Regions from separate parts of the Idiomarina solivarensis genome, predicted to be linked through region 2. Evidence: predicted binding sites of a transcription regulator. Region 2 holds the regulator's gene; the other holds the start of a gene.
The links. Region 2 encodes FliA, which starts transcription of late flagellar genes. Its sites were predicted from a motif close to CTAAAGNTNNNNNNNNNNNNGCCGATA; they were not measured.

Region 1 (3,418 bases), on a different contig from region 2:
GCCGAGCTGCTCCTGGGTGAATGGGCAGCACAATTACGAATTGAACTGTTCACCGTTGATTACCCTTTACTGCTGGCCATACTGCCGCCCGGAGCGTTTATCGGCATGGGCTTTATCATTGCCTTAAAAAATAAAATTGACGCCGTACTAAGCGCTCGGGCAGAGAAGAAAACCGTTACCCGTGCACGGGTCACTGCCTAACAAAAATGACTGACTATGAATAAAAACAAACGTTACGAAATTTTAAGCCGGTTACGGGACAACAACCCCAACCCAACCACCGAATTGGAATATAACTCTCCGTTTCAATTGCTGATTGCCGTACTGTTATCGGCACAGGCAACCGATGTTGGTGTTAATAAGGCCACACGCAAACTGTTCCCTGCTGCGCCCACCGCAGAAAGCATGCTGGCACTGGGGGTTGACGGCATCAAAGAGTACATAAAAACCATTGGGCTATTCAATTCAAAAGCAGAAAACGCCTACAAAACCTGTAAAATTCTGGTGGAAGAGTACAGCGGTAAAGTACCGGAAGACCGAGCAGCATTAGAAGCCTTACCGGGCGTTGGCCGTAAAACCGCTAATGTAGTTTTAAACACGGCTTTCGGCTGGCCTACTATTGCCGTGGACACACACATATTCCGGGTGTCTAACCGCACTAAACTGGCACCGGGTAAAAACGTCAAAGAAGTAGAAGAAAAACTGATAAAAGTGGTGCCGGCTGAGTTTAAGGTCGATGTACACCACTGGTTAATTCTGCATGGCCGTTACACCTGCATAGCCCGCAAACCGCGCTGTGGTTCCTGCGTTATTGAGGATTTGTGCGAGTTTAAGGACAAAACCAGCGATTGAGCTTATTACAGCTCAATCGGCGATGGTTTGGTTAACTGCACTATGACGCGCCGGTTAATCTGGCGGTTGAGCTCATTGTCGTTAGACTTGATCGGCCGGTCCTCACCATGACCCACAGTTTTAATGCGCGTTTTATCTATACCCCGCTCAATAAAGAACTGTTCAATTTCTTGCGCCCGCTGCTCAGTTAATGCCTGATTCGGTTCGCGAGCGCCAAGTGAATCGGTATACGCATCCACTAAAACAAGCTCCAGATTACTATCAACTTGTAGATAGTCGCTAATCTGTTTCAACTTCCGCTGCGACGTCAACGTCAATTTTTCGCTCTCCGCTTCATGATTCAGAACGGTATACGCAATATCATCAAAGCTGAAGGGTAACAGAGCGTTCACACAAGTCATAAACTCATCGTAAGCATTGCGGAAATTAACGGATGACAAGGAAACGGCCACCTGATCTCGATTGTTGTACCAATCACTGTAGAAAAAGGTTGGGTAGCGTCCCTTCTCCAGTTCTTTAAGCAGTGTCCACGCCAATTGCTTACGCAGCTCACCATCAAACTGTTTGTACAGCTTCATGCTGCCAATACGGTAACTGGACTCACCCGGCTGCCAGCGCGGTGGAACCGACTCAATAGCTGAAACACCGTAACCATCGGGTAATTGCCGCATTTCCATCTTCATTCGCAAGTTAAGCTCTTTGCTCGCTTCGCTTTGAAAAAAGACTTTACCGTAACGGGGGATTTTATGCTCCATTTCGCAGGTTAAGCGGTTCTCTTCGCTCATCTGCCAGGCGGAATTATCCAGGTTTGCACTGTAATGCCTGACTGAATTTGCTTGTCCCTGCGCTGTAAATAGCAGCAAAGCAACTGAAGCAGCAGTCAACACCGGCCGATTTTTCATAAGCGCCCCTGATTTATTTCTGATACGCCTTTATCGGCACGCATTGCGGTTGCTTTAGTATTTCTGCAAGCAGAATGCGTCTATCTTTGGCATAATGGGCTTATCTTACAGTCACTACGGGAATCCTATGTCTGACAGCTCAGAGTCGCTTATGAAACAACGCTTTCGAGGGTACATGCCGGTGGTTGTCGACGTTGAAACCGCGGGGTTTAACGCCAAAACCGATGCGTTACTGGAAATTGCCGCCGTACTGCTCGATTTTGACGAAAACGGGCTACTAAAACCTGTGGATTCTGTTCATTACCATGTAGAGCCCTTTGAGGGTGCCAACATTGAACAGGCGGCTATCGATTTTAACGGCATTGATCCGCACAACCCGTTGCGTGGAGCGGTGGACGAAGGCGAAGCACTACGTGAGCTGTTTAAGCCCATACGCAAAGCGCAAAAAGCCGCGGGCTGCCAACGCTCCGTTTTAGTCGGGCATAACTCCAACTTTGATCACAGCTTTGTCATGGCTGCTGCCGAACGCGCCAACCTGAAGCGTAATCCGTTTCATCCGTTCGTAAGTTTTGACACCACCTCGCTGGCGGCAATGACCTTAGGGCAAACGGTACTCATTAAAGCCTGCCAGGCCGCCGGTATAGAGTTTGACAGTAAACAGGCACACTCAGCCTTGTACGACACCGAACGCACTGCAGAACTGTACTGCTGGATGATTAACCGCTGGAAGGAGTTGGGGGGCTGGCCGCCAACAAAACCTGAAGATAAACCGTAAGACATAAAAAAAGCCGCTCAATTGAGCGGCTTTTTAGATTCTGCTAACGCTTACAGTTTGTCAGCGTTTTTAGACAGGTAAGAAGCAACGCCTTCTGCGTTCTCTTTCATACCTTCTTTACCTTCTTCCCAGCCTGCTGGGCAAACTTCGCCGTGTTTCTGGTGGAAGTTCAGCGCGTCAACCATACGCAGCATCTCGTCGATGTTACGGCCTAATGGCAAGTCGTTAACGACCTGGTGACGAACCATACCGTCTTCATCAATTAAGAATGAACCACGGAATGCAACACCGGCTTCTGGGTGCTCTACGTCGTACGCTTTACAGATGCTGTGACGAACGTCCGCAACCAGTGGGTATTTCACCTGACCGATACCGCCAGCGTCAGTAGCAGTGTTACGCCATGCGCTGTGAGTGAACTGAGAGTCAATTGAAACACCAATCACTTCTACACCACGTTTTTTGAATTCGTCTAAGCGCTTATCAAAAGCGATAAGCTCAGAAGGACATACGAAAGTGAAGTCCAACGGATAGAAGAAAACAACAGCCTTTTTGCCTTTGATAGCATCTGACAATTTAAAATCTTCAACAATTTCACCTGAGCCTAATACTGCTGCTGCAGTAAAATCAGGTGCTTTACGACCTACTAATACAGACATCGATTCTCTCCATCTAATGTTGAGTGTTAAAGCTTCACCTGTAGTGATGGGGATACCACGAACAAAAAACAAGGGCATCCGCTATTTTCACTACGGATTGTCTACTCTTTGCTTAAACTTTATTCAGCCGATGGCTCTTTGCTATTCCGCTGACGGCTCTGGGTGCCGCTCGGCAACTTCTGAAACCAACTGCTGCAGTTCGCCATTCTGGAACATTTCCATAATAATATCAC
Region 2 (3,418 bases):
CTAACAGTTCAGGTGAAGCGGCTTCAGGCTCCTCTTTAGCACGCACCTGTGCAAACTGAGCATTGATGGTATCCAATGACTGCAGAATAACGTCCATTAAGTCCGAAGTGACCGTACGTTGACCGTTCCGTAGCGTATCGAACACATTCTCCGCGCCATGACAGGTATCGACCAAAGCACCTAGCGACAGGAACCCTGCGCCACCTTTAACCGTATGGAAACCGCGGAAAATAGCATTCAACAGGTCTTTGTTCTCTGGATCATTTTCCAGCTCAACTAGCTGTTCAGACAATTGCTCGAGGATTTCTCCCGCCTCGATCAAAAAGTCCTGCAGAATGTCTTCGTCCATATCAAAGCTCATGCGACTGATGCTCCTAGAAACCTAAACTGGACAGCAAATCGTCCACTTCGTCTTGTCCACCAACCACGTCATCACGCTGGTCAGCATCTATAATTGGGCCTTCAGCAACTCCTGCATCCTTCTTGGGAACAGAACTCGCTTTCTCTGCATTTCGGCGCTCTTCTTCTTTGCCGAATATCTTAAGTAGCTCTATTAAATTCTTTTCAACGTCTTCGACTAACTGAATAACCCGACGAATGACTTGCCCGGTAATATCCTGAAAGTCCTGCGCCATCAATACTTCGGTCATCAACCCATGCACTTGCGGCATATTTTCACCACAGCGCTTAAGTACGTCATCGACCTCATGGCATAAAGACTTGAATTCATTTAACTCAATATCGTTACTCATTAACCGGTTCCAGGCTGGCATCACCTTCTCAACACGCTGATGCATCTCGTCAGCTAATGGCAGACAGGCTTCTACTGCATCCATGGTCCGGTTGGCTGCGTCTTCGGTTTTTTCAATGACATACAACAAACGGTTTTGCGCGTCCGGAAGATCATCTTCCGTCATTTGTACAATACGAGGGTCTACCTGAAAGTCCTGAAGCGCTTCGTGGAGGTCTCGTGTTAATTGGCCGACAGACGTAAACAACTTATCATTTCGACGGTTGTAAACATCTTCCAGTAATTGATTAGCCTGCTGCTGCTTCCCGTCTTCAAGCAAGGCTACTAATTCCTTGGCTTGCTCCAGAGAAATATCATGGGCGTTGTCAGACATAGTCATTCGCCCTTTAGCTAATGCGTTCGAAAATCTTGTCGAGTTTTTCTTTCAAGGTTACCGCTGTAAATGGTTTAACAATGTAACCATTCACCCCAGCCTGAGCCGCCATGATGATTTGTTCACGTTTAGCTTCAGCCGTCACCATTAACACAGGTAAATGCGCCAGGTTATCGTCCTTGCGAATTTCCTTCAGCAAGTCAATTCCCTGCATACCCGGCATGTTCCAGTCGGTTACGACAAAGTCAAAGTCGCCGTTCTGCAACATTGGTAAGGCAGTATTACCATCATCAGCTTCCTGAATATTAGTGAAGCCAAGATCACGAAGTAAATTCTTAATGATTCGTCTCATTGTAGAAAAGTCGTCTACAACAAGAATTTTCATATTTTTATCCAAAGCACCCTCCACTGAGGCTCTCGATTACAACCAAAGTTTATTCAACCCAATTTTGCATTCGCGATTTAAGTCGCAACATTGCCTGACTGTGAATTTGACTGACCCGCGATTCACTCACGCTCAGCACTTCACCTATCTCTTTTAAATTCAATTCTTCGTCATAATACAACGAAAGCACCAAAGCTTCACGCTCTGGTAACGATGAGATGGTTGAAACCAATGCTTTATGAAACGCTGCATTCTCAACATCTCGTTGTGGTTCATAAGCTGAACCCGTTACCTGCTCTGGCATTAAGGCGTCTTCAGATACACCAAGATCTTCAATACCAACAATTCGTCCTGAACTCACGTCTCGCAAAATATGATGGTACTCATCCATTCCCATATTCAGTTTTGCCGCAACTTCCATATCTTTTGCATCTCGCCCGGTTTCGTTTTCAACCTGACGGATGGCTTCCAGTACCCGTCGGTGATTACGGTGTACCGAGCGCGGTGCCCAGTCACCCCGACGAATTTCATCCAGCATCGCACCTCGAATGCGAATACCGGCAAACGTTTCAAAACTGGCGCCTTTGCTGTTATCAAAGTTTCGCGCAGCTTCTAATAAACCAATCATGCCTGCCTGAATTAAATCATCAACTTGCACACTCGCTGGCAGTCTCGCCATCATGTGGTGTGCAATGCGCTTAACCAATCCGGTATGCTGTTCAATAATGGCATTCCGGTTGTCAGCAGTGGCGGCATAAACGGCAGCTTTATTCATTGGCAACATCCCGCTTATTTTCGTTATCGGCAGAAGTTATCAATTGTTCAAGGAAAAATTCCAAATGACCGCCCGCTTGTGCCGGCACTGGCCAATCGAGGGCTTTCTTGGCAAGCGCTTTTATCGCTAGCGAGGCCGGTGATTTAGGGTAAGCCATGACAAAAGATTGCTGCTTACGCACAGCTAAACGTAAGTTTTCGTCAAAGGGTACAATTGCCGCCAACTCTAAAGCAACATCTAAAAACCTATCGGTTACTTTGGTCAACTTATTAAACAGGACTTGCCCGTCGCGCATATTGCGCACCATATTGGCAACCACTTTGAATTTAAACAGACCCTGCTCACGGCTCAATACTTTAATTAAGGCGTAAGCATCAGTAATAGAAGTAGGCTCGTCACAAACCACGACCAAAACATCTTGCGAAGCCCGGGCAAAACTGACAACTGTGTTACCGATACCGGCTGCAGTATCCACAATTAATACATCGTAGTTGCCCTGCAGTTGACTAAAGGCTCTGATTAAGCCGGCATGTTCAGATTCACTCAAGTCCACCATTGAGCGGGTGCCTGATGTGGCCGGAACAATTTTGATTCCTGCCGGACCTTCAATAAGAATATCTTCTAATTCGCACTGACCACTCAATACATGAGAAAGATTGCGCTCAACGCGGAGACCTAGCATAACGTCTACGTTAGCCAGGCCTAAGTCGGCATCCAGTACCAATACCCGTTTGCCCTGTTTTGCCATTGCGATAGCCATGTTCAGTGACACGTTAGTTTTACCCACGCCACCTTTACCACCAGTGACCGCAATCACTTTTACTTTTGATTGTTTCATTCTTCGCAGACCGCTTGCTTGATCCATCGGGCGTATCTCTTCTCTGACTAGATTGACAACAGCTTCCTATCTATTCGCTTACTCAGCGAGAAGACGCCGTATTCCAGTACGATTTTGGCACGTCTGACACTGAGGAACAAATGCTTTTATCAAGCAGGCGCTCCGCCTCCGCGACCATAAAGTTGGCATCCGCTACCCGGATGTCCTCCGGCACTTGCTGACCGTTGGTTAAATAACCAACCGGCAAGCCATGCTCTATTGCCACACTAATACTTTCACCTAAACTTAAGCATTCA

Region 1: RBK99_RS12490 (flagellar protein MotY) is a predicted target of FliA. The motif match lies at 1,786-1,812, and genes of this name have one in related genera.

Annotation. Positions count from the first base shown of each region.
Region 1 covers NZ_JAVFHZ010000008.1:74,023-77,440, reverse strand. Annotated here, with positions in the region: gene RBK99_RS12500 (electron transport complex subunit E) at 1-201, shown strand, start outside; gene nth (endonuclease III) at 217-852, shown strand; gene RBK99_RS12490 (flagellar protein MotY) at 858-1,754, opposite strand; gene rnt (ribonuclease T) at 1,882-2,529, shown strand; gene RBK99_RS12480 (peroxiredoxin) at 2,580-3,185, opposite strand; gene grxD (Grx4 family monothiol glutaredoxin) at 3,327-3,418, opposite strand, start outside.
Region 2 covers NZ_JAVFHZ010000006.1:121,470-124,887, forward strand. Annotated here, with positions in the region: gene RBK99_RS11135 (chemotaxis protein CheA) at 1-361, opposite strand, end outside; gene RBK99_RS11140 (protein phosphatase CheZ) at 375-1,124, opposite strand; gene cheY (chemotaxis response regulator CheY) at 1,138-1,521, opposite strand; gene RBK99_RS11150 (RNA polymerase sigma factor FliA) at 1,559-2,284, opposite strand; gene RBK99_RS11155 (MinD/ParA family protein) at 2,277-3,149, opposite strand; gene flhF (flagellar biosynthesis GTPase FlhF) at 3,205-3,418, opposite strand, start outside.